Regions from separate parts of the Lysinibacillus sp. JNUCC-52 genome, predicted to be linked through region 4. Evidence: a T-box and tRNA genes for the amino acid it is inferred to sense, from the RefSeq annotation. Region 4 holds a T-box; the other regions hold tRNA genes.
The links. The T-box of region 4 lies ahead of alaS (alanine--tRNA ligase). A T-box ahead of a tRNA ligase gene usually reads a tRNA of that ligase, here a tRNA-Ala.
Positions count from the first base shown of each region.

Region 1: it encodes a tRNA-Ala, which carries the amino acid that the T-box ahead of alaS (alanine--tRNA ligase) is inferred to sense. The anticodon was not compared.
Region 2: it encodes a tRNA-Ala, which carries the amino acid that the T-box ahead of alaS (alanine--tRNA ligase) is inferred to sense. The anticodon was not compared.
Region 3: it encodes a tRNA-Ala, which carries the amino acid that the T-box ahead of alaS (alanine--tRNA ligase) is inferred to sense. The anticodon was not compared.

Region 1 covers NZ_CP065546.1:2,528,261-2,535,661, reverse strand. Annotated here, with positions in the region: rRNA gene JNUCC52_RS12585 (23S ribosomal RNA) at 122-3,049, shown strand; rRNA gene rrf (5S ribosomal RNA) at 3,119-3,234, shown strand; tRNA gene JNUCC52_RS12575 (tRNA-Val) at 3,248-3,323, shown strand; tRNA gene JNUCC52_RS12570 (tRNA-Met) at 3,349-3,423, shown strand; tRNA gene JNUCC52_RS12565 (tRNA-Asp) at 3,430-3,502, shown strand; tRNA gene JNUCC52_RS12560 (tRNA-Thr) at 3,515-3,587, shown strand; tRNA gene JNUCC52_RS12555 (tRNA-Tyr) at 3,597-3,680, shown strand; tRNA gene JNUCC52_RS12550 (tRNA-Trp) at 3,693-3,766, shown strand; tRNA gene JNUCC52_RS12545 (tRNA-His) at 3,804-3,879, shown strand; tRNA gene JNUCC52_RS12540 (tRNA-Gln) at 3,892-3,966, shown strand; tRNA gene JNUCC52_RS12535 (tRNA-Lys) at 3,988-4,060, shown strand; tRNA gene JNUCC52_RS12530 (tRNA-Leu) at 4,069-4,153, shown strand; tRNA gene JNUCC52_RS12525 (tRNA-Gly) at 4,207-4,281, shown strand; tRNA gene JNUCC52_RS12520 (tRNA-Leu) at 4,287-4,375, shown strand; tRNA gene JNUCC52_RS12515 (tRNA-Arg) at 4,391-4,467, shown strand; tRNA gene JNUCC52_RS12510 (tRNA-Pro) at 4,491-4,567, shown strand; tRNA gene JNUCC52_RS12505 (tRNA-Ala) at 4,581-4,656, shown strand; tRNA gene JNUCC52_RS12500 (tRNA-Ser) at 4,668-4,760, shown strand; tRNA gene JNUCC52_RS12495 (tRNA-Phe) at 4,773-4,848, shown strand; tRNA gene JNUCC52_RS12490 (tRNA-Gly) at 4,852-4,925, shown strand; tRNA gene JNUCC52_RS12485 (tRNA-Ile) at 4,930-5,003, shown strand; tRNA gene JNUCC52_RS12480 (tRNA-Asn) at 5,016-5,092, shown strand; tRNA gene JNUCC52_RS12475 (tRNA-Glu) at 5,094-5,165, shown strand; gene JNUCC52_RS12470 (nitric oxide synthase oxygenase) at 5,386-6,432, shown strand; gene JNUCC52_RS12465 (CynX/NimT family MFS transporter) at 6,474-7,401, opposite strand, start outside.
Region 2 covers NZ_CP065546.1:3,795,028-3,802,428, reverse strand. Annotated here, with positions in the region: gene nadB (L-aspartate oxidase) at 1-514, shown strand, start outside; gene nadC (carboxylating nicotinate-nucleotide diphosphorylase) at 471-1,331, shown strand; gene nadA (quinolinate synthase NadA) at 1,318-2,421, shown strand; tRNA gene JNUCC52_RS18795 (tRNA-Glu) at 2,525-2,596, opposite strand; tRNA gene JNUCC52_RS18790 (tRNA-Ser) at 2,599-2,689, opposite strand; tRNA gene JNUCC52_RS18785 (tRNA-Asn) at 2,702-2,778, opposite strand; tRNA gene JNUCC52_RS18780 (tRNA-Ile) at 2,783-2,859, opposite strand; tRNA gene JNUCC52_RS18775 (tRNA-Gly) at 2,863-2,936, opposite strand; tRNA gene JNUCC52_RS18770 (tRNA-Phe) at 2,942-3,017, opposite strand; tRNA gene JNUCC52_RS18765 (tRNA-Asp) at 3,055-3,130, opposite strand; tRNA gene JNUCC52_RS18760 (tRNA-Met) at 3,134-3,208, opposite strand; tRNA gene JNUCC52_RS18755 (tRNA-Ser) at 3,262-3,354, opposite strand; tRNA gene JNUCC52_RS18750 (tRNA-Ile) at 3,367-3,443, opposite strand; tRNA gene JNUCC52_RS18745 (tRNA-Met) at 3,451-3,524, opposite strand; tRNA gene JNUCC52_RS18740 (tRNA-Ala) at 3,551-3,626, opposite strand; tRNA gene JNUCC52_RS18735 (tRNA-Pro) at 3,648-3,724, opposite strand; tRNA gene JNUCC52_RS18730 (tRNA-Arg) at 3,734-3,810, opposite strand; tRNA gene JNUCC52_RS18725 (tRNA-Leu) at 3,826-3,914, opposite strand; tRNA gene JNUCC52_RS18720 (tRNA-Gly) at 3,920-3,994, opposite strand; tRNA gene JNUCC52_RS18715 (tRNA-Leu) at 4,042-4,126, opposite strand; tRNA gene JNUCC52_RS18710 (tRNA-Lys) at 4,152-4,227, opposite strand; tRNA gene JNUCC52_RS18705 (tRNA-Thr) at 4,235-4,310, opposite strand; tRNA gene JNUCC52_RS18700 (tRNA-Val) at 4,314-4,389, opposite strand; rRNA gene rrf (5S ribosomal RNA) at 4,400-4,515, opposite strand; rRNA gene JNUCC52_RS18690 (23S ribosomal RNA) at 4,618-7,401, opposite strand, start outside.
Region 3 covers NZ_CP065546.1:3,802,708-3,810,108, forward strand. Annotated here, with positions in the region: gene nadB (L-aspartate oxidase) at 1-794, opposite strand, end outside; gene JNUCC52_RS18815 (cysteine desulfurase family protein) at 894-1,985, shown strand; rRNA gene rrf (5S ribosomal RNA) at 2,542-2,657, shown strand; tRNA gene JNUCC52_RS18825 (tRNA-Val) at 2,668-2,743, shown strand; tRNA gene JNUCC52_RS18830 (tRNA-Thr) at 2,747-2,822, shown strand; tRNA gene JNUCC52_RS18835 (tRNA-Lys) at 2,829-2,904, shown strand; tRNA gene JNUCC52_RS18840 (tRNA-Leu) at 2,930-3,014, shown strand; tRNA gene JNUCC52_RS18845 (tRNA-Gly) at 3,062-3,136, shown strand; tRNA gene JNUCC52_RS18850 (tRNA-Leu) at 3,142-3,230, shown strand; tRNA gene JNUCC52_RS18855 (tRNA-Arg) at 3,246-3,322, shown strand; tRNA gene JNUCC52_RS18860 (tRNA-Pro) at 3,332-3,408, shown strand; tRNA gene JNUCC52_RS18865 (tRNA-Ala) at 3,430-3,505, shown strand; tRNA gene JNUCC52_RS18870 (tRNA-Met) at 3,532-3,605, shown strand; tRNA gene JNUCC52_RS18875 (tRNA-Ile) at 3,613-3,689, shown strand; tRNA gene JNUCC52_RS18880 (tRNA-Ser) at 3,702-3,794, shown strand; tRNA gene JNUCC52_RS18885 (tRNA-Met) at 3,848-3,922, shown strand; tRNA gene JNUCC52_RS18890 (tRNA-Asp) at 3,926-4,001, shown strand; tRNA gene JNUCC52_RS18895 (tRNA-Phe) at 4,039-4,114, shown strand; tRNA gene JNUCC52_RS18900 (tRNA-Gly) at 4,120-4,193, shown strand; tRNA gene JNUCC52_RS18905 (tRNA-Ile) at 4,197-4,273, shown strand; tRNA gene JNUCC52_RS18910 (tRNA-Asn) at 4,278-4,354, shown strand; tRNA gene JNUCC52_RS18915 (tRNA-Ser) at 4,367-4,457, shown strand; tRNA gene JNUCC52_RS18920 (tRNA-Glu) at 4,460-4,531, shown strand; gene JNUCC52_RS18925 (diaminopropionate ammonia-lyase) at 4,721-5,932, shown strand; gene JNUCC52_RS18930 (DUF7683 domain-containing protein) at 6,038-6,811, shown strand; gene JNUCC52_RS18935 (MerR family transcriptional regulator) at 6,923-7,401, shown strand, end outside.
Region 4 covers NZ_CP065546.1:4,240,839-4,248,239, reverse strand. Annotated here, with positions in the region: gene mltG (endolytic transglycosylase MltG) at 1-446, opposite strand, end outside; gene JNUCC52_RS20995 (DUF1292 domain-containing protein) at 658-1,185, opposite strand; gene JNUCC52_RS20990 (DUF1292 domain-containing protein) at 1,338-1,646, opposite strand; gene ruvX (Holliday junction resolvase RuvX) at 1,664-2,080, opposite strand; gene JNUCC52_RS20980 (IreB family regulatory phosphoprotein) at 2,083-2,349, opposite strand; gene alaS (alanine--tRNA ligase) at 2,436-5,096, opposite strand; T-box leader at 5,173-5,387, opposite strand; gene hpaB (4-hydroxyphenylacetate 3-monooxygenase, oxygenase component) at 5,494-6,924, opposite strand; gene JNUCC52_RS20965 (polysaccharide deacetylase family protein) at 7,302-7,401, opposite strand, start outside.

The DNA.
Region 1 (7,401 bases), 1.7 Mb from region 4:
CAAAGCTGCGAAGAAGTAGAAACAGGTAGTAGCTTTGTTCTTTGAAAACTGGATAAAACGACATTGAAATTGTAACAAACACATTTATTTTTTAAATTAAGTTTTTTAGGCTTAATAACTAGGTTAAGTTATTAAGGGCGCACGGCGAATGCCTTGGCACTAGGAGCCGAAGAAGGACGGCACTAACACCGATATGCTTCGGGGAGCTGTAAGTGAGCTTTGATCCGGAGATTTCCGAATGGGGGAACCCACTACGTTTAATCGCGTAGTATCTTGACGTGAATACATAGCGTCTTGAAGGCAGACCCAGGGAACTGAAACATCTAAGTACCTGGAGGAAGAGAAAGAAAAATCGATTCCCTGAGTAGCGGCGAGCGAAACGGGAAGAGCCCAAACCAAGAGGCTTGCCTCTTGGGGTTGTAGGACACTCTATACGGAGTTACAAAGGAATGAGTTAGATGAAGCGACTTGGAAAGGTCCGCCAGAGCAGGTAAAAGCCCTGTAGTCGAAAGTTTATTCCCTCCAGAGTGGATCCTGAGTACGGCGGAACACGTGAAATTCCGTCGGAATCCGGGAGGACCATCTCCCAAGGCTAAATACTACCTAGTGACCGATAGTGAACCAGTACCGTGAGGGAAAGGTGAAAAGCACCCCGGAAGGGGAGTGAAAGAGATCCTGAAACCGTGTGCCTACAAGTAGTTAGAGCCCGTTAATGGGTGATAGCGTGCCTTTTGTAGAATGAACCGGCGAGTTACGATTACGTGCGAGGTTAAGCTTTAGAAGGCGGAGCCGCAGCGAAAGCGAGTCTGAATAGGGCGAATTAGTACGTGGTCGTAGACCCGAAACCAGGTGATCTACCCATGTCCAGGGTGAAGGTGAGGTAACACTTACTGGAGGCCCGAACCCACGCACGTTGAAAAGTGCGGGGATGAGGTGTGGGTAGCGGAGAAATTCCAATCGAACTTGGAGATAGCTGGTTCTCTCCGAAATAGCTTTAGGGCTAGCCTCGTGATGAGAATACTGGAGGTAGAGCACTGTTTGGACTAGGGGGCCATCCCGGTTTACCGAATTCAGACAAACTCCGAATGCCAGATATTTATACACGGGAGTCAGACTGCGAGTGATAAGATCCGTAGTCAAAAGGGAAACAGCCCAGACCACCAGCTAAGGTCCCAAAGTAATCGTTAAGTGGAAAAGGATGTGGCGTTGCACAGACAACCAGGATGTTGGCTTAGAAGCAGCCATCATTTAAAGAGTGCGTAATAGCTCACTGGTCGAGTGACGCTGCGCCGAAAATGTATCGGGGCTAAACGATTCACCGAAGCTGTGGATTGACATCTACGATGTCAGTGGTAGGAGAGCGTTCTAAGTGCGTTGAAGTCAGACCGGAAGGACTGGTGGAGCGCTTAGAAGTGAGAATGCCGGTATGAGTAGCGAAAGACGGGTGAGAATCCCGTCCACCGTATGACTAAGGTTTCCTGAGGAAGGCTCGTCCGCTCAGGGTTAGTCGGGACCTAAGCCGAGGCCGATAGGCGTAGGCGATGGACAACAGGTTGATATTCCTGTACCACCTCCTCACCGTTTGAGAAATGGGGGGACGCAGTAGGATAGGGTAAGCGCGCCGTTGGTTGTGCGCGTCCAAGCAGTAAGGCGTGTGTGTAGGCAAATCCGCACACTGTAACGTTGAGCTGTGATGGCGAGTCCGTATGGACGAAGTTCCTGATTTCACACTGCCAAGAAAAGCCTCTATCGAGGTGAGAGGTGCCCGTACCGCAAACCGACACAGGTAGTCGAGGAGAGAATCCTAAGGTGTGCGAGAGAACTCTCGTTAAGGAACTCGGCAAAATGACCCCGTAACTTCGGGAGAAGGGGTGCTCTTGAGCGTGCAAGCGCACGAGAGCCGCAGTGAATAGGCCCAGGCGACTGTTTAGCAAAAACACAGGTCTCTGCAAAACCGTAAGGTGACGTATAGGGGCTGACGCCTGCCCGGTGCTGGAAGGTTAAGAGGAGTGGTTAGCGCAAGCGAAGCTGCGAATTGAAGCCCCAGTAAACGGCGGCCGTAACTATAACGGTCCTAAGGTAGCGAAATTCCTTGTCGGGTAAGTTCCGACCCGCACGAAAGGCGTAACGATCTGGGCACTGTCTCAACGAGAGACTCGGTGAAATTATAGTACCTGTGAAGATGCAGGTTACCCGCGACAGGACGGAAAGACCCCGTGGAGCTTTACTGTAGCCTGATATTGAATTTTGGTACAACTTGTACAGGATAGGTAGGAGCCAGAGATCTCGGAGCGCCAGCTTCGAAGGAGGCGTCGGTGGGATACTACCCTGGTTGTATTGAAATTCTAACCCATGCCCCTTAGCGGGGCAGGAGACAGTGTCAGGCGGACAGTTTGACTGGGGCGGTCGCCTCCTAAAAGGTAACGGAGGCGCCCAAAGGTTCCCTCAGAATGGTTGGAAATCATTCGTAGAGTGTAAAGGCACAAGGGAGCTTGACTGCGAGACCTACAAGTCGAGCAGGGTCGAAAGACGGGCTTAGTGATCCGGTGGTTCCGCATGGAAGGGCCATCGCTCAACGGATAAAAGCTACCCCGGGGATAACAGGCTTATCTCCCCCAAGAGTCCACATCGACGGGGAGGTTTGGCACCTCGATGTCGGCTCATCGCATCCTGGGGCTGTAGTCGGTCCCAAGGGTTGGGCTGTTCGCCCATTAAAGCGGTACGCGAGCTGGGTTCAGAACGTCGTGAGACAGTTCGGTCCCTATCCGTCGTGGGCGTAGGAAATTTGAGAGGAGCTGTCCTTAGTACGAGAGGACCGGGATGGACACACCGCTGGTGTACCAGTTGTCTTGCCAAAGGCATCGCTGGGTAGCTATGTGTGGACGGGATAAGTGCTGAAAGCATCTAAGCATGAAGCCCCCCTCAAGATGAGATTTCCCATTACGCAAGTAAGTAAGATCCCTCAAAGACGATGAGGTAGATAGGTTCGAGGTGGAAGTGTGGTGACACATGGAGCTGACGAATACTAATCGATCGAGGACTTAACCAAAAAAAGTTTGAAACATTCAATGAAACGTTTATCCAGTTTTGAGAGAATAAGTTCTTTCAACTGAATAAGTGAAGTGATGATGGCAAAGAGGTCACACCCGTTCCCATACCGAACACGGAAGTTAAGCTCTTTAGCGCCGATGGTAGTTGGGGGCTTCCCCCTGTGAGAGTAGGACGTCGCTTCGCTTGTTTTTTATGTGGAGGATTAGCTCAGCTGGGAGAGCATCTGCCTTACAAGCAGAGGGTCGGCGGTTCGAGCCCGTCATCCTCCACCATTTTAATATCAAAGTATTATATTGTCGCGGGGTGGAGCAGTGGTAGCTCGTCGGGCTCATAACCCGAAGGTCACAGGTTCAAATCCTGTCTCCGCAACCAAATTATGGTCCCGTGGTGTAGCGGTTAACATGCCTGCCTGTCACGCAGGAGATCGCCGGTTCGATCCCGGTCGGGACCGTCTTTTTTATTTGCCGGTGTAGCTCAGTTGGTAGAGCAACTGACTTGTAATCAGTAGGTCGTGGGTTCGACTCCTATCGCCGGCATCAGCCCTTGGAGGGGTAGCGAAGTGGCTAAACGCGGCGGACTGTAAATCCGCTCCTTAGGGTTCGGCGGTTCGAATCCGTCCCCCTCCACCAGTTTTTTATTTTAGGGGCATAGTTCAACGGTAGAATAGAGGTCTCCAAAACCTTTGGTGTGGGTTCGATTCCTACTGCCCCTGCCAAATTTTTTTAGATTAAACTACTGTTATAGTTCATATGGCGGTTGTGGCGAAGTGGTTAACGCATCGGATTGTGGTTCCGACATTCGTGGGTTCGATTCCCATCAGTCGCCCCATATAATTAATATTGGGGTATAGCCAAGCGGTAAGGCAACGGATTTTGATTCCGTCATGCCTAGGTTCGAATCCTAGTACCCCAGCCATTTTTCATTTATTAATAATATGAGCCATTAGCTCAGTTGGTAGAGCATCTGACTTTTAATCAGAGGGTCGAAGGTTCGAGTCCTTCATGGCTCATCATATTTGCGGGTGTGGCGGAATTGGCAGACGCACTAGACTTAGGATCTAGCGCCGCAAGGCGTGGGGGTTCGACTCCCTTCACCCGCACCATTTATTTTATTTACAAATTACATAATTGCCAGGATAAATAATCTTATGCACATGCGGAAGTAGTTCAGTGGTAGAACACCACCTTGCCAAGGTGGGGGTCGCGAGTTCGAACCTCGTCTTCCGCTCCAAATGTGCCGGGGTGGCGGAACTGGCAGACGCACAGGACTTAAAATCCTGCGGTAGGTGACTACCGTGCCGGTTCGATTCCGGCCCTCGGCACCATTTTTTAAATATTAAGCGCCCGTAGCTCAATTGGATAGAGCGTCTGACTACGGATCAGAAGGTTGTGGGTTCGACTCCTGCCGGGCGCGCCATAAAAAGATAAGATAGACAGTAACGGAATGTAGCTCAGCTTGGTAGAGCACTTGGTTTGGGACCAAGGGGTCGTAGGTTCGAATCCTGTCATTCCGACCATCTTTTAAAATTTGGGGCCTTAGCTCAGCTGGGAGAGCGCCTGCCTTGCACGCAGGAGGTCAGCGGTTCGATCCCGCTAGGCTCCACCATATTTATTTCCGGAGGTATACCCAAGTCTGGCTGAAGGGATCGGTCTTGAAAACCGACAGGCGGGTAACACCGCGCGGGGGTTCGAATCCCTCTACCTCCTCCATTTTCTTTTTTCGGGTCAGTAGCTCAGTTGGTAGAGCATTAGATTGAAGCTCTAAGTGTCGGCGGTTCGATTCCGTCCTGACCCACCATATGCGGGTGTAGTTTAATGGTAAAACCTCAGCCTTCCAAGCTGATGTCGTGAGTTCGATTCTCATCACCCGCTCCAAAGAGGGCCTATAGCTCAGCTGGTTAGAGCGCACGCCTGATAAGCGTGAGGTCGATGGTTCGAGTCCATTTAGGCCCATTAAAAAATTATTCCGAAGTAGCTCAGTTGGTAGTAGCACCTGACTGTTAATCAGGTTGTCGCAGGTTCGAGTCCTGCCTTCGGAGCCATGGCCCCTTGGTCAAGCGGTTAAGACACCGCCCTTTCACGGCGGTAACACGGGTTCGAATCCCGTAGGGGTCATCTAGTAAAGCATGTAGCATATTGTTGCTACATGCTTTTTCTTTGTAATTTTTTAAGCTATTCATTTAGTTTTTATAAAATTTTGATGGAGAATTTTTGACTATTGATTTAAATTTGAACAAAGTATTTCATATATAAAAGATGTATGTTTTCTAATGAATTTTTTCATGGAGAATTTATTTCTATTCATCTAATATGAGGGTAGATGGAGGAAAACGACATGAAACTACAAGAGATACAACGTTTTTTAACACTTTATCAAATGGAGCAAAATGAGTCTGCACAATGGCTAACAAATAGATTACAGCAAGTTGAAAATGAAGGACAATATATTCCTTCAACAGAGGAGCTTACTTTTGGTGCACGAGTAGCTTGGCGTAATAGTAATAAATGTATCGGGAGATTATTTTGGCAGTCACTTCATGTTGAGGATGCCCGTGATGTTTTAGATGAGCAAGGGATATTTGAGAAGTTGTTATGTCATATTCAATATGCGACAAATGGTGGTAAAATTCGGCCAACAATAACGGTATTTGCATCTGGTAGAGTAAAGATTTGGAATCATCAGTTGATCCGTTATGCAGGCTATGAGACGGAAGCTGGCATTGTTGGTGACCCACATTCTGTACCATTTACAAAAGTATGTGAATCGCTAGGCTGGCAGGGCGAGGGCACAGCATTTGATGTATTACCACTCGTTATCCAGGTGGATGACCGTCAACCACAATTGTTTTCAATACCACGTGAAGATGTACTAGAAGTTGTAATTCGCCATCCTGAGCACCCACAAGTGGAGGAACTAGCGTTGAAATGGTATGCGGTGCCGATTATTTCAAGCATGCGTTTTCAAATGGCTGGAATCGACTTTCAAGCGGCTCCTTTCAATGGTTGGTATATGGGGACAGAAATTGGGGCACGTAATTTAGCTGATACTGATCGTTATAATATGTTGCCGAAAATCGCTGAAATTTTTGGGCTCGATACGACTAAGCAAGCATCGCTTTGGCGTGATCGCTCATTAGTTGAATTAAATATTGCTGTACTGTTTTCCTTTAAAGAAGATGGTGTAAGTATAGTCGATCATCATACTGCTGCACAGCAATTTAAGTTATTTGAAGAAGCTGAGCAGAAGGCAGGTCGCGACTTAACAGGCAATTGGACTTGGTTGATTCCCCCATTATCACCTGCAACAACGCATATTTTCCATAAGCCTTATGTCAATGTTTATAATACACCGAATTTCTTTTATCAAAAACCGCCTTATTAAAAATGTAAAAAAGCAGCTCATAGTAGGATGAGCTGCTTTTTTTAATTTATATATTCGTTTCTAGAAGCTCTAAATGAGCAGAAGAATAGTAATACTGCAACGACAACGAATAGACAGCCAGCGATGTTCCAACCGCCAAATAAATCATGTAGGTAACCAAATAAAATAGGGCCAACTGCGGCTAATAAATAGCCTAATGATTGTGCAAAGCCCGATAAATCAGCTGCTTCAAATGCCGTACGAGTACGAAGAGTAAAGAACATCATTGCAAGTGAAAATGAAGCGCCACCTGCTAATCCTAGCAATATCATCCACAATACAGCGAGATTAGTCCATTCCATGACAAGGCCAGTAAAGCCGACAACATAAAAAGCAGTAAACATCAAAACGAGAGGTCGTTGTGATGTCATTTTACTAGCGATAATCGGTACAGCTAGAGCCATAGGTACTTGGGAAATTTGCATGATTGAAAACATCCAACCTGCACGATCTGCTGCTATTCCTTGGGCAATATAGATTTCAGGAATCCAAGCTGCAGTTGTATAAAATAATAACGATTGTAAACCCATTGCGCCAGTGACTGCCCAAGTAACTGGTGATTTCCACAGTGGTATACGAGTTTTCGTAGTAGCTACAGTTGGTTCAGGCTTATTAAATTTTAATTGAGGAATCCAAATTAAGATAGTCACGACGACAAGAGCTATAGCGATGGCAAGTGCACCTTGCCAGCCAAGAGATGCATTGGCTATAGGATAACTAATACCAGCGCCAATACCAGCCGTTAAGTTCATGGACATTGTGAAGAATGCCATTAGTAAACCAACATGATAAGGGAATTTTAATTTAAGTAACCCTGGGATGAGGACGTTACCAAATGAAATAGCTACACCTATTATCATTGTACCGAATACGAGTAACCCTGTTGTTCCAAGTGAGCGCAGTACAATCCCAAGTGCTAATAAAATGGTT
Region 2 (7,401 bases), 450 kb from region 4:
AGGAGTTCATGGTGCAAACCGTTTAGCGAGCAATTCATTACTCGAAGGCATAACATTTGGTCATAAAATGGCTCAATTTATTATAAAAGCAGGTTGTAAGCAAACTAATTTCACACCTGCTGTTGTTAATGATTATCAATCAATGCCAGCATTATTCACAAAGGAAAACTTACAACAAACAATGATGCGCTCATTAGGCATTGTCCGAGACCCTTTCGATATGCAGCTTTTGAAAGAACAACTACCTTCATTACAAAATCTACGTCAAGTAAAAGTAATGGACTTAAATCAACAGCAACTCGAACTTTACATGATGCATATTGTTGCATCATTGATGCTCCATGCAGCTATCATGCGAACAGAAACACGCGGTGCACACATTCGGAATGATAAACCTAACAGTGAAGCAAAGTGGGCACAGCGCTGGATTATTTTTCAACAAGGACAAATGAAAGTGAGGAATTCATTGTATGAATATCATCAAACTCGAGGAAATGCTCAAGCAATTTTTTAATGAAGATATAGGAGATGGAGATTTATCAAGTGAACTAATCTTTTCAATCGACCAAATAGGCTCCTTTTCCTTTTATGCAAAAGACAGCGGTATTTTTTGTGGAACGCCTATTATCGAACATGGATTTCGTTTACTTGATCCTTCGATGCATATAACTATGCATAAAAATGATGGGGATGCTGTGAATTACGGAGATGTCCTTGCTGTTATTAAAGGACCTCTACAAAAATTATTATTAGGTGAACGAGTCATTTTGAATCTTATTCAACGCATGTCTGCTATCGCTACAGCAGCCAACTTAGCTGTTCGTGAAACTGTAGGAACCTCTGCGAAAATTTGTGATACACGCAAAACCATTCCAGGATTACGTATGCTCGACAAATATGCGGTACGAGTAGGAGGTGCCTATAATCACCGAAGTGGCTTATACGATGCAATTATGCTCAAGGATAATCATATTGCCTTTGCAGGAAGTATTACCAAAGCTGTACAAACTGCTCGCAAGAAAATTGGGCACACGGTAAAAATCGAAGTCGAGATTGAAACGAAGGCACAATTAGAAGAAGCTATATTAGCAGGGGCTGACATTATTATGTTCGATAATCGTACACCTGAAGAAATACATGCTTGGCTTCCAATCGTTCCAGCACATATCGCTACTGAAGCTTCTGGTGGCATTACATTAGAAAACCTCAATGCTTATGCAAAGTCAGGCATTCAATGGATATCATTAGGTGCATTAACTCATTCCGTAAAAACTTTTGATATTAGTGCACTTGTACAAATGAAAGGAGAGCATACACTTGTCCATCACTAGTTTACTACAACAAACCTCATTACTTCCTGAGCATTACCGAACATTATCAACAATCGAAATGGAATCTCGTATTCGAACTATAAAAAAGAAGCTTGGTAAGACACTCTTTATACCTGGCCATCACTATCAAAAAGATGAAGTAATACAATTTGCTGATGCTACAGGGGATTCCTTACAGCTTGCTCAAATATCCGCTGCTAATAAAGAAGCCGAGCATATCGTTTTTTGTGGTGTGCATTTTATGGCAGAGACAGCCGATATGCTTACTATGGAGAAGCAACATGTCTACCTACCTGATATGCGTGCAGGGTGTTCGATGGCTGATATGGCAGATATTTATCAAACTGAACAAGCTTGGCCAATTCTACAGCAACTTTTCGGCAATACAATTTTGCCGTTAACATATGTTAATTCTACTGCCGCGATTAAAGCATTTACTGGACGTCACGGCGGTGCTTGTGTAACCTCTTCTAATGCTAAAGAAATGGTAAAATGGGCATTTACACAAAAACAGCGTATATTATTTTTACCAGATCAGCATTTAGGAAGAAATACAGCGTTCGACTTAGGTGTGCCACTCGAAAATATGGCCGTATGGAATCCACATACGAATACGCTTGAAACAGATCAATCGCCAGAAAATATTCAAGTAATATTGTGGAAAGGACACTGTTCGGTACATGAAGGCTTTACAGTGCAACATACAGCAATGGTTCGTCAATCACATCCAAATATGCGTATTATCGTTCATCCTGAATGTAGCCGTGAAGTTGTCGCAGCTGCAGATGATGCAGGCTCTACAAAATATATCCTTGATACGATTAATAATGCTTCAAGCGGATCAGCGTGGGCAATTGGCACAGAAATGAATTTAGTAAACCGAATTATTCAACAACATCCTGATAAACATATTATTTCTTTAAACGAAAACTTTTGCCCTTGTCTTACAATGAATCGCATTGACCTTCCACATTTACTGTGGTCACTTGAGAGCATTGTTCAGGGCAAGCCCCATAACCGTATCCAAGTAGATGCGTCAACGGCAAAGGAAGCTCGTAGCTCACTTGAAAGAATGCTATCACGTGCATAAGCGAAAAAATCGTCTACCTATTTATTGGTAGACGATTTTTCCTATTTCTCCTAATAAAAAAAGCACAGTCGATGTATTTGTTCACATCGACTGTGCTTTAGTATGACCCCTACGGGATTCGAACCCGTGTTACCGCCGTGAAAGGGCGGTGTCTTAACCGCTTGACCAAGGGGCCAATGGCGGAGAAGGAGGGATTTGAACCCTCGCGCCGGTTACCCGACCTACACCCTTAGCAGGGGCGCCTCTTCAGCCTCTTGAGTACTTCCCCACAAATAAAAAATGGCTCCGAAGGCAGGACTCGAACCTGCGACAACCTGATTAACAGTCAGGTGCTACTACCAACTGAGCTACTTCGGAATAATGGTGGGCCTAAATGGACTCGAACCATCGACCTCACGCTTATCAGGCGTGCGCTCTAACCAGCTGAGCTATAGGCCCATTTGGAGCGGGTGATGAGAATCGAACTCACGACATCAGCTTGGAAGGCTGAGGTTTTACCATTAAACTACACCCGCGTATATGGTGGGTCAGGACGGAATCGAACCGCCGACACTTAGAGCTTCAATCTAATGCTCTACCAACTGAGCTACTGACCCATATACTTCTTACTAAGTTATCAACTTATTTAAAAAATGGCGGTCCCGACCGGGATCGAACCGGCGATCTCCTGCGTGACAGGCAGGCATGTTAACCGCTACACCACGGGACCATTTGGTTGCGGGGGCCGGATTTGAACCAACGACCTTCGGGTTATGAGCCCGACGAGCTACCACTGCTCCACCCCGCGAAAATACTATTTATTATATCGAGTTGTTAGCACACCATTTACTAAATAAAAACTGGAGGAGGTAGAGGGATTCGAACCCCCGCGCGGTGTTACCCGCCTGTCGGTTTTCAAGACCGATCCCTTCAGCCAGACTTGGGTATACCTCCGTAGTATATAAATGGTGGACCTTGCAGGACTCGAACCTGCGACCGGACGGTTATGAGCCGTCTGCTCTAACCAACTGAGCTAAAGGTCCTTTAAGATGGCGGCGGAGGGAGTCGAACCCACGACCTTTCGGGTATGAACCGAATGCTCTAGCCAGCTGAGCTACACCGCCAGGATCTTTATACTGGTTATAAATTATGGTGGAGCCTAGCGGGATCGAACCGCTGACCTCCTGCGTGCAAGGCAGGCGCTCTCCCAGCTGAGCTAAGGCCCCATAATTATATGTGTTAGGAAATGGTCGGGAAGACAGGATTCGAACCTGCGACCCCTTGGTCCCAAACCAAGTGCTCTACCAAGCTGAGCTACTTCCCGTTCATTTATTGGCGCGCCCGGCAGGAGTCGAACCCACAACCTTCTGATCCGTAGTCAGACGCTCTATCCAATTGAGCTACGGGCGCTTACTATTTAAAAAATGGTGCCGAGGGCCGGAATCGAACCGGCACGGTAGTCACCTACCGCAGGATTTTAAGTCCTGTGCGTCTGCCAGTTCCGCCACCCCGGCACATTTGGAGCGGAAGACGAGGTTCGAACTCGCGACCCCCACCTTGGCAAGGTGGTGTTCTACCACTGAACTACTTCCGCATGTGCATAAGATTATTTATCCTGGCAATTATGAAATTAAAAATAAATGGTGCGGGTGAAGGGAGTCGAACCCCCACGCCTCGCGGCGCTAGATCCTAAGTCTAGTGCGTCTGCCAATTCCGCCACACCCGCATATTATTGTTGGCAATTATAAAAATGGTGAGCCATGAAGGACTCGAACCTTCGACCCTCTGATTAAAAGTCAGATGCTCTACCAACTGAGCTAATGGCTCAAAAAAATGGTGCCGGCTATAGGAATCGAACCCACGACCTACTGATTACAAGTCAGTTGCTCTACCTGCTGAGCTAAACCGGCATATGGTGGAGGATGACGGGCTCGAACCGCCGACCCTCTGCTTGTAAGGCAGATGCTCTCCCAGCTGAGCTAATCCTCCTGGGTATTATGCCTAGCGACGTCCTACTCTCACAGGGGGAAGCCCCCAACTACCATCGGCGCTAAAGAGCTTAACTTCCGTGTTCGGTATGGGAACGGGTGTGACCTCTTTGCCATCATCACTAGACTATTTACGGCTTTCAATATACATCGTATCTTGAAACCCTTAGGTTGAAAGTGTTATTCTTTCAAAACTGGATAAACGGTTCATTGAATGTTTCAAACTTTTTTGGTTAAGTCCTCGATCGATTAGTATTCGTCAGCTCCATGTGTCACCACACTTCCACCTCGAACCTATCTACCTCATCGTCTTTGAGGGATCTTACTTACTTGCGTAATGGGAAATCTCATCTTGAGGGGGGCTTCATGCTTAGATGCTTTCAGCACTTATCCCGTCCACACATAGCTACCCAGCGATGCCTTTGGCAAGACAACTGGTACACCAGCGGTGTGTCCATCCCGGTCCTCTCGTACTAAGGACAGCTCCTCTCAAATTTCCTACGCCCACGACGGATAGGGACCGAACTGTCTCACGACGTTCTGAACCCAGCTCGCGTACCGCTTTAATGGGCGAACAGCCCAACCCTTGGGACCGACTACAGCCCCAGGATGCGATGAGCCGACATCGAGGTGCCAAACCTCCCCGTCGATGTGGACTCTTGGGGGAGATAAGCCTGTTATCCCCGGGGTAGCTTTTATCCGTTGAGCGATGGCCCTTCCATGCGGAACCACCGGATCACTAAGCCCGTCTTTCGACCCTGCTCGACTTGTAGGTCTCGCAGTCAAGCTCCCTTGTGCCTTTACACTCTACGAATGATTTCCAACCATTCTGAGGGAACCTTTGGGCGCCTCCGTTACCTTTTAGGAGGCGACCGCCCCAGTCAAACTGTCCGCCTGACACTGTCTCCTGCCCCGCTAAGGGGCATGGGTTAGAATTTCAATACAACCAGGGTAGTATCCCACCGACGCCTCCTTCGAAGCTGGCGCTCCGAGATCTCTGGCTCCTACCTATCCTGTACAAGTTGTACCAAAATTCAATATCAGGCTACAGTAAAGCTCCACGGGGTCTTTCCGTCCTGTCGCGGGTAACCTGCATCTTCACAGGTACTATAATTTCACCGAGTCTCTCGTTGAGACAGTGCCCAGATCGTTACGCCTTTCGTGCGGGTCGGAACTTACCCGACAAGGAATTTCGCTACCTTAGGACCGTTATAGTTACGGCCGCCGTTTACTGGGGCTTCAATTCGCAGCTTCGCTTGCGCTAACCACTCCTCTTAACCTTCCAGCACCGGGCAGGCGTCAGCCCCTATACGTCACCTTACGGTTTTGCAGAGACCTGTGTTTTTGCTAAACAGTCGCCTGGGCCTATTCACTGCGGCTCTCGTGCGCTTGCACGCTCAAGAGCACCCCTTCTCCCGAAGTTACGGGGTCATTTTGCCGAGTTCCTTAACGAGAGTTCTCTCGCACACCTTAGGATTCTCTCCTCGACTACCTGTGTCGGTTTGCGGTACGGGCACCTCTCACCTCGATAGAGGCTTTTCTTGGCAGTGTGAAATCAGGAACTTCGTCCATACGGACTCGCCATCACAGCTCAACGTTACAGTGTGCGGATTTGCCTACACACACGCCTTACTGCTTGGACGCGCACAACCAACGGCGCGCTTACCCTATCCTACTGCGTCCCCCCATTTCTCAAACGGTGAGGAGGTGGTACAGGAATATCAACCTGTTGTCCATCGCCTACGCCTATCGGCCTCGGCTTAGGTCCCGACTAACCCTGAGCGGACGAGCCTTCCTCAGGAAACCTTAGTCATACGGTGGACGGGATTCTCACCCGTCTTTCGCTACTCATACCGGCATTCTCACTTCTAAGCGCTCCACCAGTCCTTCCGGTCTGACTTCAACGCACTTAGAACGCTCTCCTACCACTGACATCGTAGATGTCAATCCACAGCTTCGGTGAATCGTTTAGCCCCGATACATTTTCGGCGCAGCGTCACTCGACCAGTGAGCTATTACGCACTCTTTAAATGATGGCTGCTTCTAAGCCAACATCCTGGTTGTCTGTGCAACGCCACATCCTTTTCCACTTAACGATTACTTTGGGACCTTAGCTGGTGGTCTGGGCTGTTTCCCTTTTGACTACGGATCTTATCACTCGCAGTCTGACTCCCGTGTATAAATATCTGGCATTCGGAGTTTGTCTGAATTCGGTAAACCGGGATGGCCCCCTAGTCCAAACAGTGCTCTACCTCCAGTATTCTCATCACGAGGCTAGCCCTAAAGCTATTTCGGAGAGAACCAGCTATCTCCAAGTTCGATTGGAATTTCTCCGCTACCCACACCTCATCCCCGCACTTTTCAACGTGCGTGGGTTCGGGCCTCCAGTAAGTGTTACCTCACCTTCACCCTGGACATGGGTAGATCACCTGGTTTCGGGTCTACGACCACGTACTAATTCGCCCTATTCAGACTCGCTTTCGCTGCGGCTCCGCCTTCTAAAGCTTAACCTCGCACGTAATCGTAACTCGCCGGTTCATTCTACAAAAGGCACGCTATCACCCATTAACGGGCTCTAACTACTTGTAGGCACACGGTTTCAGGATCTCTTTCACTCCCCTTCCGGGGTGCTTTTCACCTTTCCCTCACGGTACTGGTTCACTATCGGTCACTAGGTAGTATTTAGCCTTGGGAGATGGTCCTCCCGGATTCCGACGGAATTTCACGTGTTCCGCCGTACTCAGGATCCACTCTGGAGGGAATAAACTTTCGACTACAGGGCTTTTACCTGCTCTGGCGGACCTTTCCAAGTCGCTTCATCTAACTCATTCCTTTGTAACTCCGTATAGAGTGTCCTACAACCCCAAGAGGCAAGCCTCTTGGTTTGGGCTCTTCCCGTTTCGCTCGCCGCTACTCAGGGAATCGATTTTTCTTTCTCTTCCTCCAGGTACTTAGATGTTTCAGTTCCCTGGGTCTGCCTTCAAGACGCTATGTATTCACGTCAAGATACTAC
Region 3 (7,401 bases), 440 kb from region 4:
TGCACACCTTCCATAATTGGTTGACGCCCTGCATTAACAAAAATTCCTCCTGCTCCCCGAACAGCTTCAGAAACCAATCCTTTAGCTTCACCATTACACCATAATAGACTTGGATGAAATTGCATAAATTCCATGTCACTGATAGCAGCGCCAGCACGGTAAGCTAATGCAATGCCGTCTCCAGTATTCGTGGCAAAGTTCGAAGTGTTTGAGTAGAGAGCACCTGCACCACCTGAAGCCAGAATGACGTGATGAGCAAAGTAACGTTTTATTTCTTTTTCACTTTTTGCTAGTACGCCAATACAAGCACGATCCGTATTCAGTAACAAGTCATAAGCCATCTCATTGCTATTAATGTGAACGTTTGAAGATAGATGCTGAAGCAAATAATCAATTAGCACTTGGCCCGTCCTATCACCACCAGCATGTATAATTCGTTGATGGCTATGTGCTCCTTCTAAGCCTAGAGCAGGTTCGCCATTTTCTTGCCGATCGATAGGTAAACCCTCTAATAGCAGTTGCTGTATAATCGTCATTCCATCGTTTATTAGTACATCAACGAATTTGTTTTCATGATGGTGTTCACCTGCCGTCAGTGTATCAGCAATATGAAAACTAGTATGATCTTCTGGACTAGTAACAGCAGCTATTCCTCCTTGTGCACGATAAGAGCTACTCATTTTAACTGAGGATTTTGTAACAATCTGTACTTGAAAATATTGTCCGAGTAGTCGTGCAGCTTGAAGTGACGCAATGCCGCTACCAATAATAAGTATGTCTGTCTTTACATCCATAGCAATACCTTCTTTACAGTTGTCTTGACACATATCTTTACATAAAATAAAAAGGAAAACAAGACTTGATGACTAGAAAGGGAGAATTAGATGATTTATATGGATTATGCAGCAACATCTCCAATGTCCAGTAACGCACTTCAGGCTTATTGTGATGTAGCAAAACGTTATTATGGAAATAGTGCGAGCTTACACGATTTAGGAGGACAAGCAAATTATTTTGTGGAGCAGGCAAGAACTGTACTAGCCAAAACTCTCGGCGTTGAACGGAATGGGATAATTTTTACTGGGAGCGGCACAGAGGGAAATATACTATCAATTTTGTCACTAGCTTTAGCTGCAAAACAGGGTAAGCATATTATTTCATCCCAGGCTGAACATACATCAGTTCATGCAGCATTAAATACACTTGAAAAAATGGGGTTTGCCATCACGAAATTACCTTTACAGCTAAATGGGTGTATTGATGTAGAACAAGTTCGAAAAGCAATAAGGGAAGATACAGCATTAATAACGATTCAGCATGTAAATTCCGAAATAGGTTCCATCCAACCTGTAGAGGAAATCGTCGAAATAGCAAATAATGCAAATATATTTTTTCATGTGGATTGTGTGCAGTCATTTAGTAAACTAGCAACATATTCATTTAGTGCAAATGTAGATGCGATAACGGTTTCAGCCCATAAAATAGGAGGACCAAAAGGATGTGGGGCTATTTTTATCAATCCGAAAATTCGAGTTCCAGCATTAACGCCTGGTGTAACGCATGAACGAGGTTTACGAGGAGGAACATTAGATACACCTGCCATTGTTGCATTTGCGACAGCTATTGAAAACTATCAATATGAGCGTCAACATTATGAATTACTGCGCCAATATTTACGAAACAATTTACCGTCAACTTGTCAGTTGATTGAATGTAACAATCAACTGCCTAGTATATGCGGCTTGATAATGGAAAAAGTAGAGGGGCAATATGTGTTGTTAAAATTAAACGAAGCAGGTATTTGTATTTCAACGGGGAGTGCTTGTGATATTCACAGTGAGTCTGGTACAAAGGCAATTTTATCAATGGGCTATACGATGGAGGAGGCACGCCAATTTTTTAGAATTTCCTTTGGACCAACAACATCATTTGAAGAAATTGATCAGTTAGTTGCTGCTCTTACTAATGTTTTTGTAAAATACTAAACGGAAATATAAATGTTAGTAAAATATTTTATAAAAAAGCTTTAGATTTTCACTTAGAGTCCCCACTTTCAGTGAAAATCAAAGGCTTTTCTTAAATATGATTAGGAAATACATTGAAGGGTAGAATATTAAAGTTTTTATCTAATATCTATCCAAGTAGTTTCAAATAAAAATCTATTGGGGAAACTGTACACAGGCACATTCGTAATATGCGCGCTTGTTGTGTATCGCTAGACTGCAAAAAGGGTAGTAGTTTTGTTTGTTAGTTTTCTTTAGCATGCTTTTACTATGTGCTTATACGATAAAGTTTTTATTTTTATTAATAAAATGTTTTCTTTTGAAAAAACAATTGCTATAATGATTAGCAGAGCGATAATTTCTCTCACATAACAAAAATATCTTCAAAAAGTAATAATTTCTTTTTTTTATAAAAAAGGGTTGCAATATGTTGATAATCGTTATACAATAATTCTTGTCTTGAAGGACAGGTAAACAACTTCAAAACGACATACATAAAGGTTTCATGAATATGTAGTAAATTAGAAACCAAACATAGTCTAGTGATGATGGCAAAGAGGTCACACCCGTTCCCATACCGAACACGGAAGTTAAGCTCTTTAGCGCCGATGGTAGTTGGGGGCTTCCCCCTGTGAGAGTAGGACGTCGCTAGGCATAATACCCAGGAGGATTAGCTCAGCTGGGAGAGCATCTGCCTTACAAGCAGAGGGTCGGCGGTTCGAGCCCGTCATCCTCCACCATATGCCGGTTTAGCTCAGCAGGTAGAGCAACTGACTTGTAATCAGTAGGTCGTGGGTTCGATTCCTATAGCCGGCACCATTTTTTGAGCCATTAGCTCAGTTGGTAGAGCATCTGACTTTTAATCAGAGGGTCGAAGGTTCGAGTCCTTCATGGCTCACCATTTTTATAATTGCCAACAATAATATGCGGGTGTGGCGGAATTGGCAGACGCACTAGACTTAGGATCTAGCGCCGCGAGGCGTGGGGGTTCGACTCCCTTCACCCGCACCATTTATTTTTAATTTCATAATTGCCAGGATAAATAATCTTATGCACATGCGGAAGTAGTTCAGTGGTAGAACACCACCTTGCCAAGGTGGGGGTCGCGAGTTCGAACCTCGTCTTCCGCTCCAAATGTGCCGGGGTGGCGGAACTGGCAGACGCACAGGACTTAAAATCCTGCGGTAGGTGACTACCGTGCCGGTTCGATTCCGGCCCTCGGCACCATTTTTTAAATAGTAAGCGCCCGTAGCTCAATTGGATAGAGCGTCTGACTACGGATCAGAAGGTTGTGGGTTCGACTCCTGCCGGGCGCGCCAATAAATGAACGGGAAGTAGCTCAGCTTGGTAGAGCACTTGGTTTGGGACCAAGGGGTCGCAGGTTCGAATCCTGTCTTCCCGACCATTTCCTAACAGATATAATTATGGGGCCTTAGCTCAGCTGGGAGAGCGCCTGCCTTGCACGCAGGAGGTCAGCGGTTCGATCCCGCTAGGCTCCACCATAATTTATAACCAGTATAAAGATCCTGGCGGTGTAGCTCAGCTGGCTAGAGCATTCGGTTCATACCCGAAAGGTCGTGGGTTCGACTCCCTCCGCCGCCATCTTAAAGGACCTTTAGCTCAGTTGGTTAGAGCAGACGGCTCATAACCGTCCGGTCGCAGGTTCGAGTCCTGCAAGGTCCACCATTTATATACTACGGAGGTATACCCAAGTCTGGCTGAAGGGATCGGTCTTGAAAACCGACAGGCGGGTAACACCGCGCGGGGGTTCGAATCCCTCTACCTCCTCCAGTTTTTATTTAGTAAATGGTGTGCTAACAACTCGATATAATAAATAGTATTTTCGCGGGGTGGAGCAGTGGTAGCTCGTCGGGCTCATAACCCGAAGGTCGTTGGTTCAAATCCGGCCCCCGCAACCAAATGGTCCCGTGGTGTAGCGGTTAACATGCCTGCCTGTCACGCAGGAGATCGCCGGTTCGATCCCGGTCGGGACCGCCATTTTTTAAATAAGTTGATAGCTTAGTAAGAAGTATATGGGTCAGTAGCTCAGTTGGTAGAGCATTAGATTGAAGCTCTAAGTGTCGGCGGTTCGATTCCGTCCTGACCCACCATATACGCGGGTGTAGTTTAATGGTAAAACCTCAGCCTTCCAAGCTGATGTCGTGAGTTCGATTCTCATCACCCGCTCCAAATGGGCCTATAGCTCAGCTGGTTAGAGCGCACGCCTGATAAGCGTGAGGTCGATGGTTCGAGTCCATTTAGGCCCACCATTATTCCGAAGTAGCTCAGTTGGTAGTAGCACCTGACTGTTAATCAGGTTGTCGCAGGTTCGAGTCCTGCCTTCGGAGCCATTTTTTATTTGTGGGGAAGTACTCAAGAGGCTGAAGAGGCGCCCCTGCTAAGGGTGTAGGTCGGGTAACCGGCGCGAGGGTTCAAATCCCTCCTTCTCCGCCATTGGCCCCTTGGTCAAGCGGTTAAGACACCGCCCTTTCACGGCGGTAACACGGGTTCGAATCCCGTAGGGGTCATACTAAAACGCAGTAAATGTGATTATCACATTTACTGCGTTTTTTTTGTTAGAGTGAAAGATAGCTAATAAATAAAGCGAAATTTTACGACTTATATAGAATAGTATCTACTATAGTACATACTATTATTCTTTTTAATTGAATTTTCAGGTAATATAGTAATGAACGCTAAAATAGAGGGGGATAAGGATGAGCCATAACTTGAAATGGATAGACAATCAACAATTTCATTTACAGGAAAACATAGAGCGATTAGAACATGCACTACAAAGTTTTACAGCGGAACAGGTGAATCGTGTGGAACGATTTCATCGTACATATGAAGGTTTTAAACAGACACCTTTACGTAGTTTAGATTTTTTAGCATCCCATTTAGAGGTCAATAAAATTTTCGTGAAAGATGAGTCATTTCGATTTGGCTTAAATGCATTTAAGGTTTTAGGGGGCATTTATGCAATTGGCCAGTATGTTGCGAAATTGCTAGGTCAACATATTGATGATCTGTCATTCGAACAATTAAAGTCGCCTGATGTAAAAGAACAACTAGGCAATTTAACCTTTATTTCAACAACAGATGGCAATCATGGACGAGGGGTTGCATGGGCTGCTAGAGAACTAGGATGTAAAGCACGGATTTATATGCCAGCTGGCAGCGCGGAAGAGCGTTTGCAAAATATTAAGAACGAAGGGGCATACGCAGAAATCACGACAATGAATTATGATGATACCGTGCGTTATACGTCACAGCTTGCAGATAGCAATGGCTGGGTTATTATACAGGATACGATGTGGGAAGGATACGAAGAAATTCCTTTATGGATTATGCAAGGCTATACAACATTAGCAAAAGAAATAGTCGACCAATTAGAAGAAGCACCGACACATGTATTTTTACAGGCAGGAGTAGGTTCATTTGCTGGAGCAATCGTCGCTTTTCTCCAACAATTTTATGGACGGAAGATAACATTTGTGTTGGTAGAGCCAGATGTAGCGAACTGCTTTTATGAGAGCTTTAAACTTGGCACTGACCATTTTGTTACTGTCGGTGGAGAAATGCAAACAATTATGGCAGGGCTAGCGTGTGGAGAGCCAAATCCTTTGGCCTGGGATATTTTAAAAGCGTATACGAAAGTAAGTATTTGCTGTGATGAAACGACAGCTGCTACGGGCATGCGTGTGTTAGCAAATCCACTTGGTTCGGATCATCGCATTGTTGCAGGCGAATCAGGTGCAGCACCGTTCGGATGTTTTTATGAGTTAATGACGAATGAGGATTATGCAGAATTAAAGGCGACATTACAGCTAAATGCACAATCAAATATACTCTTTGTGAATACAGAGGGAGACACGGACGTAGAAAACTATCGAAATATTGTGTGGCATGGTAAGTATGCAAAATAGTACAAGTGAGCATCTCTTTGTTGATTGAGATGCTTTTTTATATTAATTCTTGCAAATTATTTTTACATTTATTCATAAAATAAAATAAATAAAGAGGTGATATTATTGAGTAACCACATAAAATACCAATGGCGAATAACGAAATATAATCCTGACTTCCGAAATAATGAGGGGCATTACACGAAGGAGGTGGAATGGACAAGTCCATCTCACATTGGGAAGACAATCGATGGTGAAACCTTTACAGTAGAAAAATATATAGAGGTCGAAACTGCCTATATTGCTACAATCATGAAGTTTTTACATGTCAATGATATAAAATCATTAACAATGATTAACACGACTTATATTGATGTAGGGTTAGAATCTGCTTTGTATAACCAATTGTATGATGAAAAATTTGACAATCTTCACTTAAAAGATGATCAAGAGGTAACGATTGATCAAATTCCTCTCATTGCAAAAATGGTGTTACGGGGTTTTCTATTTTGTCATTTCATCGCTGCAGATTTTTTTGTCCATTTTGGAGATGACTATTATATGTTTATTGGAACAAATCATTATCAAGAGGAACCATTACAATTTGCTCGGGAACATCATTTATTTGTAGAAGAAATGATTTCTCCATTTTATATTCGTGAAGAGAGCATCGAAAGAATGATCATGTGGACGCCAATTCATGAAGATACCGTAGTAGGTGAGGAAATACTAACAGACATTTCATTAGAGAAATATAGGGAAATATTGCATCTTTCCACTATTCATCCAGTTGTCGGGGTCTTTCCAATTACAGCGAGTAACCAACCATTTTTTCAAAAAAATTTAAAACATAAAATGGATATGAATAAGTATCAATATTATCTAAGTGCGGGGGATTGATGATAAGCGCTGTGGCAGGTAGTAAAGTGGCCACAGCCTTTTTTTTATTTAAATAGCCCTTGACCTTAACGCTACGTCAAGGTTTACAGTATGAATATGGAGGTGAGAGCAATGGAATATACGATTCAGCAACTTGCCAAATTGTCTGGGGTCAGTACGAGAACGTTACGCTACTATGATGAAATCGACTTGCTAAAACCAGCAAGAACGAACGAGGCAGGCTATCGCTTTTATGGTCAACATGAAGTCGATATACTTCAGCAAATTTTGTTTTATAGAGCACTCGATATGAAACTAGTGACGATTCACAACATTATTCATGCACCTGATTTTCAACATACTGCTGCATTAAAAACACATCGTGATGCTTTACTACAACGAAAAAAACAGCTAGATCAATTATTAAAAACAGTGGAACAAACAATTCAATCGATTGAGGGGGAACGTCCAATGACGAACGAAGAGAAATTTGAAGGCTTTAAAGAGCAGCTAATTGAGGAAAATGAAAAGCAATATGGTCAAGAAATTCGTGCAAACTATGGTCAAGAAACAGTTGATGCATCGAATGCAAAATTTAGAAATTTAACAGA
Region 4 (7,401 bases):
TGATCTAATGTTAAGCCTTCTGGAATTGTCATTGTAAAGATAGGCTCGCGATACACCTTCCCTGTTTTTAAGCTCTCAATCAGCTCGTCCAATGTCATTGATTGTGTTAAATCATAATTCCCTGCTTGGAATTGGGATTCATTTTTAAATTTTGCATAGTATTTAAAAACTTTTGCATCTTTAATTATGCCCTTTTTCTCCAATAAAGCCGAAATCGAGCTTAAACTTGAGCCAATTGGAACTTCGACAGCTATTGTTTTTGTTGCATCGGGATCAACTGGTTTTAAAGCACTTTTTACGTAGTTGTACCCCATTAAACCGACAACTGCAAATACTAATACAAATGCAATGGCTATAATAGCGACTATTTTTCTCACAATTTTTACCTCAGTCTTTTTTTCCTTCATTTTTGAAAACATTTCTTGTTTTTTAGAACCGTTATCCACGGGTTTCCCCCCTATCACTATTCAATATCATACTAGAAATCAACTTTTACGACAAACAGAAATGGACAATTCAGGTGAAATTGCGCATATAAAAAAAATCTGCTAATACATTCTTTAGCAGATTTGATACTTTATAAATAAATCGTCACTGATAAATTAACTATTCTTTTCCAACATTAAAAGTTCAGAATTGTTTGGGTGACTGGCACTTTTATAAGTCATTTAATACATCTTCTACAAATGCCCATTCTTCATCTGTTTCAATTGGTAGTAAATCCTCGATTGTTCCATCTGCTCCAGGTATATACTGGGCGGCGAAAATATCTCGCTCCTCCATTGGCTCATCTGAGACAGCTACATAAAGTACGTACGATTTACCGAATTGTTCTGAGGCAAATGTATGAATTACCTCGCACACTTGATCCGTTCCATCCTCATTTGTTACTGTAATAAGCTGTGGCTCTTCTTGGAATTCATCCAGAAGCGTTAACACGACTTCATTAATCATTTCCCATTCTGCATCTGTTTCCACAGGTTGTAAATTAGTCATTTCTCCACTGTTATCATCATAATCGAATGTCATTGCTGAAATATCACCAGGTATTTCCTGCCCATTTTCATCGATTAGGGAAAACAGTACATATGATTTTTCCTCTGCATCAAATGTAAAAACAACACGGCATGTTTGCTCTTTGCCATTGTCACCTATTATTATGAATTCTTGTGTTTCTTCGTTCATTGTTATTCCTCCTTACTATAATCACGTATAGTCTAAGTTTCTATATGCTAAATCATTACTACCGCTTCATCGTGCCACAAACTTGATGACGTAAAAAAAGAACAAGGACCGCTTGTGCCATCCTTGTTCCATACACTCTAAAAAGAAAACAATTATTCTTCGTCTTCGTCCTCTAAAGCGTTTAAAACGTCTTCTACCATGTCCCATTCTGCTTCTGTTTCAATCGGTGTTAATTCGCCATCTTCACCGTTTTCAGATGGTACAAATGATGAAACGAAGATTTCTACAGAGCCATCTTCATCCTCTTCAGCGCCTACCATTGAGTAAAATACATATGATTTGCCGAATTCAGGAGACTCGTGTACGTGAATCACTTCGCAAAGCTGCTCGTTTCCATTTTCATCAATCACTGTAATGTGTTGTACGTGTAATTCTTCTTCATGGTTATGCTCGTGTGCCATGTTTGCCACCTCATTAATTAGTTTTTGCTATCTAAATAGCCTTGTAAAATCATCACAGCAGCCATTTTATCAATGACTTGCTTGCGTTTTTTGCGACTTACGTCCGCTTCGATTAACATGCGCTCGGCAGCCATCGTCGTTAAACGTTCATCCCAAAGTTTAACCGGCAGTGAAAATGTTTCTTCTAATAACTTTTTATAGTTTTCAGAAGCTTCACCACGTGGTCCTACCGTATTATTCATGTTTTTCGGGAATCCTACAACAAATTCAGTGATAGTATATTCCTTCACTAGCTCAGCAATACGGCCGATGCCGAATTCGCCATTTGCTTCATCAATTTTTACGGTTTCAATACCTTGAGCCGTCCAGCCAAGTGCATCGCTAATCGCAACACCTACTGTTTTCGACCCAACGTCTAATCCCATAATTCTCATTTCTAGCCCTCGTTATTCTTTTTAATATAAAATTTAACAAGCTCTTCTAGAATTTCATCACGCTCTAGCTTGCGAATTAAATTACGAGCATCCTGATGGCGAGGAATATACGCCGGATCACCAGAAAGTAAGTAACCGACAATCTGATTGATAGGATTATATCCCTTTTCCTCTAATGAAGAATGTACTTTCAACATTACCTGCTTGACTTCCTGTTCCATTGATTCTTCTGGAAAATTAAATTTCATCGTTTGATCAAATGAACTCATGACCAGCACCTCGCTTTCAGAAATAAGGAGATGTGCAAAGAAGCTCATCTCCGATTTCTCTTATTATAACCGATTTGATGTATTAATTAAATGGATTTAACGTAATCATACACAGAAAGTAGCGCTTCATCAAGTTTTGAAGCCTCTTTTGCACCTGCCATCGCCATATCAGGACGACCGCCACCTTTACCGCCACAAGCTTCGGCAACCATTTTCACAATATTTCCTGCATGGTAATTGCCACCAACTAAATCTTTCGTTACACCTGCACATAACATAACTTTATCGCCATCAACAGCACCTAATACGACAACAGCTTTTGTCATCTTACCTTTTAAGTCATCCATCATTTGACGAAGTTGGTTATTATCTTTTGCTTCAACTTTAGTTGAAAGAACTGTTACATCCCCAAAAGTTTGTGCTGCATCTACGATAGCACCTGCTTGAGCGTTCGCAATTTTTTGTGACAATCCTTCATTTTCACGCTGTAATTCTTTATAGTCTACTTGCAATGCATGGACTTTTGTCACAAGATCTTTCGGATTCGCTTTTAATAGTTCTGCTGCATCATTTAACAGCGCCTCTTCTTCTTTGACTGCTTCATATGCCACTTTACCAGTGACAGCCTCGATACGACGAGTGCCAGCGCCAATACCACCTTCTGAAACAATTTTAAAGAAGCCTATTTCAGAAGAACGTTTTACGTGAATACCACCACAAAGTTCAATTGAATAATCACCAATCGATACGACGCGAACGATATCACCGTATTTTTCACCGAATAATGCCATTGCGCCCATTGCTCTCGCTTCATCGATTGCTTTTTCCTCAATCACGACTTCAATATCTTCCCACACTTTTTCATTAACGATACGTTCAATTTGTTGTAATTCTTCTTTTGTTACTTGACCGAAGTGAGAGAAGTCAAAACGTAATCGATCTGGACCAACGTATGAGCCTGCTTGGTTTACATGGTCACCTAAAATATCTTTTAACGCACGTTGCATAATATGTGTCGCTGTATGGTTTTTAATGATTAGATTACGTTCATCACGGTTCACTACTGCTGTTACCGCATCTTCAACATGCATTTCGCCTGATTCTACTAGAACAGTGTGTAACGGTTGTCCATTTGGTGCTTTTTGAACATCCTTAACAATTGCTGTAAAGCCATCATTGGCAATTACACCGCTGTCTGCAATTTGTCCACCCATTTCAGCATAGAATGGTGTTTTTGCTAATACGACTAACGCTTCTTGACCTTCTGAAGCCACTTTCGCTACTTGACCATTGACAATCATCGCAGCAATTTCAGTTTCCACTGATAATGTGTCATAGCCTACGAATTCACTTGCTACTGTTAAGTTTGCTAGCACTTCATTTTGTACTTGCATTGAATCGACATCTTGACGAGCAGCACGCGCACGCTCACGTTGCTCGTTCATAGCAACTTCAAAACCTTCGTGATCTACCTTCATGCCAACTTCTTCCGCATATTCTTCTGTTAACTCAATTGGGAAGCCATATGTGTCATAAAGACGGAATGCATCAGCGCCAGGAATATAATCATGCCCTGCTGCTTTTTGTGCCTCTACAACCTCGTTAAAGATGGCAAGACCACCATCTAATGTTTCATGGAAGCGAATTTCCTCGTTTTTAATAACACGTTGGATAAATTCGCATTTCTCCGTAACTTCTGGGTAGAAATCAACCATAATTTCGCCGACTGTCGGTACTAATTCAAACATAAATGGTTTTTCAATACCAATTTGCTTAGCGTAACGCACTGCACGACGTAGTAAACGACGCAATACGTAACCACGACCCTCATTCGAAGGAAGTGCGCCGTCACCGATAGCAAATGCTACCGTACGAATATGGTCTGCAATTACTTTAAATGGCGTATTAATATCTTCTTCTGAACCGAAGATTTCGCTTAACGCAACTTCGCCTGGACGTTTGTATTTACGATTTGCAAATTGTTCAATTTTTTCAATGATTGGCATGAATAAATCTGTATCAAAGTTTGTTGGCACATTTTGTACAACCGAAACGATACGTTCTAGGCCCATCCCTGTATCAATATTTTGCTTTGGTAATGGTGTATAAGTGCCGTCTGGATTGTGGTTAAATTGAGAGAACACTAAATTCCAAATTTCTAAATAACGCTCGTTTTCACCGCCAGGATACATTTCTGGATCATTTTGATCTGAACCATATTCTTCTCCACGGTCATAGAAAATTTCTGAGTTTGGACCAGATGGACCTTCACCAATATCCCAGAAGTTCCCTTCTAAGCGAATTAAACGTTCCTCAGGAATACCAATTTCGTTATGCCAAACATCATAAGCTTCTTGGTCTTCTGGATGAATTGTAATGGATAAAAGTTCAGGGTCAAAGCCCATCCATTTTTTATCTGTCAAAAATTCCCACGCATAGTGAATAGCTTCTTTTTTGAAGTAATCTCCAATAGAGAAGTTCCCTAGCATTTCAAAGAATGTATGGTGACGTGCTGTTTTCCCTACATTTTCAATATCGTTTGTACGAATCGATTTTTGTGCATTTGTAATACGTGGGTTATCGGGAATGATACGACCGTCAAAATATGGTTTTAATGTTGCAACACCTGAGTTGATCCAAAGTAATGAAGGGTCATTAATTGGCACAAGTGGTGCTGACGGTTCATGGTGATGTCCTTTTTCTTTAAAGAATTCTAAATACAAACGGCGAATTTCTGCTGCTTTCATACGAAAAGTTCCTCCTCTAATTGTGTAAAATTTACGATATGAATCCGCTTATACACATAAAAAAGCCCTCATCCCAAAAAGGGACGAGGACTTTGTGAATTGTCTCGCGGTACCACCCTAGTTGTAAGCATCAACATGCTTACCTCTTTAGCACTTGTAACGTAAGTGAACGGCAGGGATTAGCTGCACTCTGGAGTAGCTTTCGGCACTTGTTGACGCGAGGATTTTTTCAGCCTAGAAATCCCTTTCTACACACGCACAAATACGTACTTGTTCCATCATCGTTTTTTCTATTTTCTAACGCACATTATAAAAAAATTATGTTCTTCTGTCAATCATTGCATTTCTATTCTATACAAAAATATCGAATTCTTCAAACATACGTCGTTTTTGTATGTTAACTTTTTAGGAAATTTTCAACTCTTTTCATAAATGACTCACGATTATAAGTTTGATAAAGCAAGCCAGATAAGCGAACTGGATCTCCAAAGAAGTACCGCTCATAAAGTGTTTGCCTTGTGCCAAATGTACTCATCGTTAAATCCCACGCTAGACGGAATTTTTTTACCCGATCTTCTCCACCATCTCTAAATGACTGTAAATAATGTTCTAAGTCGCCATCATCTGCGGCAAATGCTTTTTCACTTGGAATAGACATTAAGCCGCTTGCTCCAAGTAATTGGATAATTTCTGTAAAGGTTGGATAAACCTTTGGGAAAATTTGAATGGCTACTTGCAACGTTGGTAAATCTGGTCTTATAAAACCAAAGTCATCCTTTTTTGCTTCTATTTCTGACTTAAGTAATAAAGCCTTCATCGTTTCTAGCGTTACAATAATGTCGACTACTTTTTGTTGCACGTGCTGATAGCCACCGATATTAATCGTATCAACAATAGATTGTACAACGCCTAAAATAAATTCCGTTTTAGCAATTTGTCGAGACAATACTTGATGCAAAGAATATGCTTGGAAACCACTTACATTCATAAAGCGATTTGCAACTTCTGTATTTTCATAATAAAAGACACGATCCCAAGGGACTACTACATCATCAAAAACAACAATTGCATCCATTTCCTCAAATCGAGCGCTTAATGGATAATCGAACGTCGATTCACCGCCAACAAAAGACTGCCTACATAAAAATTTTAAGCCTTTAGTATCACTTGGTATAGAGAAACCAAAGCCTTTTTCCTCATCAATGCCATTTGTTGAAAGAACAAGAAGTTCATCCGTAATGCCACCCTGCGTTGCTAGCAATCTCGCCCCTTTAATTACTAATCCTTCATTCGTTTTCCCGACAATTTTAGCAGCAATGATCACCTCATCATCTTCATACTGATAACTATGACGATTTACTTGAGGCTCAATAAACGTATGTGTCATCGTTAAATCATTTTCACGTGCGTATTCATAAAATTTTAGCAGATGATCTGGAAAACAATTCGGCTTATCTTTTAAGTATTCGGCTGCTGATGCCAGTGCCATTAAAGTAGTGTTCATATAATCTGGACTTCTTCCCATAAATCCATGATTACATAAAGCCCACTCCCGAGCAGCTTGACGTCTTTTTACCAAATCTTCTGCCTTTGTCACTTGAAGATAAGACATCCCTACCCGTTGGTTCGTTGTTGGTGACATATAAGTCATACTGTCGTGTAAATTTTCATCATGCTGCAAATCAAAAAGTTTAGCCTGACTTTGCATAACACCTTTAAAAGCTGGATGTTCAGAAACATTCCCTTTCACGACTTCCCCATCTATTGATATATACGTTTGCAATTCGTCAATGCGTTTAATATATTGCTGGCCTGTAATTGCTGGCATACATTCACCCCTAAAATGGACCTATGTTTTTACTACTCATGTATTATATGACCTATTAGGCTGAATCGTTCCATCGCTCCTTTGCTCACTTCAAATAGGAAGCCAAGAAAAAAAGTGTTAGATTGACTATAATCAATCTAACACTTTTTGGTTATACCGTTGTTAATGCTACGAGAAATGCATTCCGCCAGTACACCGTAAACTTCCACCATCTCTAACGCACGGTTTCTTTGGTTTTACGTTGCTTGCGTTGCCATTGGAGTCACTGCCTACGCTACCATTAACTAGTATACTATTTTAAATGTCACCAGTATCTCCTTTAACCTTTTCCCTCTTACAAAAATTAAAATTTAATCCCAGCTTCTTTTTAGAAAATATTATTGTGCATACGGTGAAACCATTTTTTTGAACTGCGTGAAGGACGTTTGTTGATCACTATATAAACGTTTAATTTGGTAAACATCATCATATGGATTG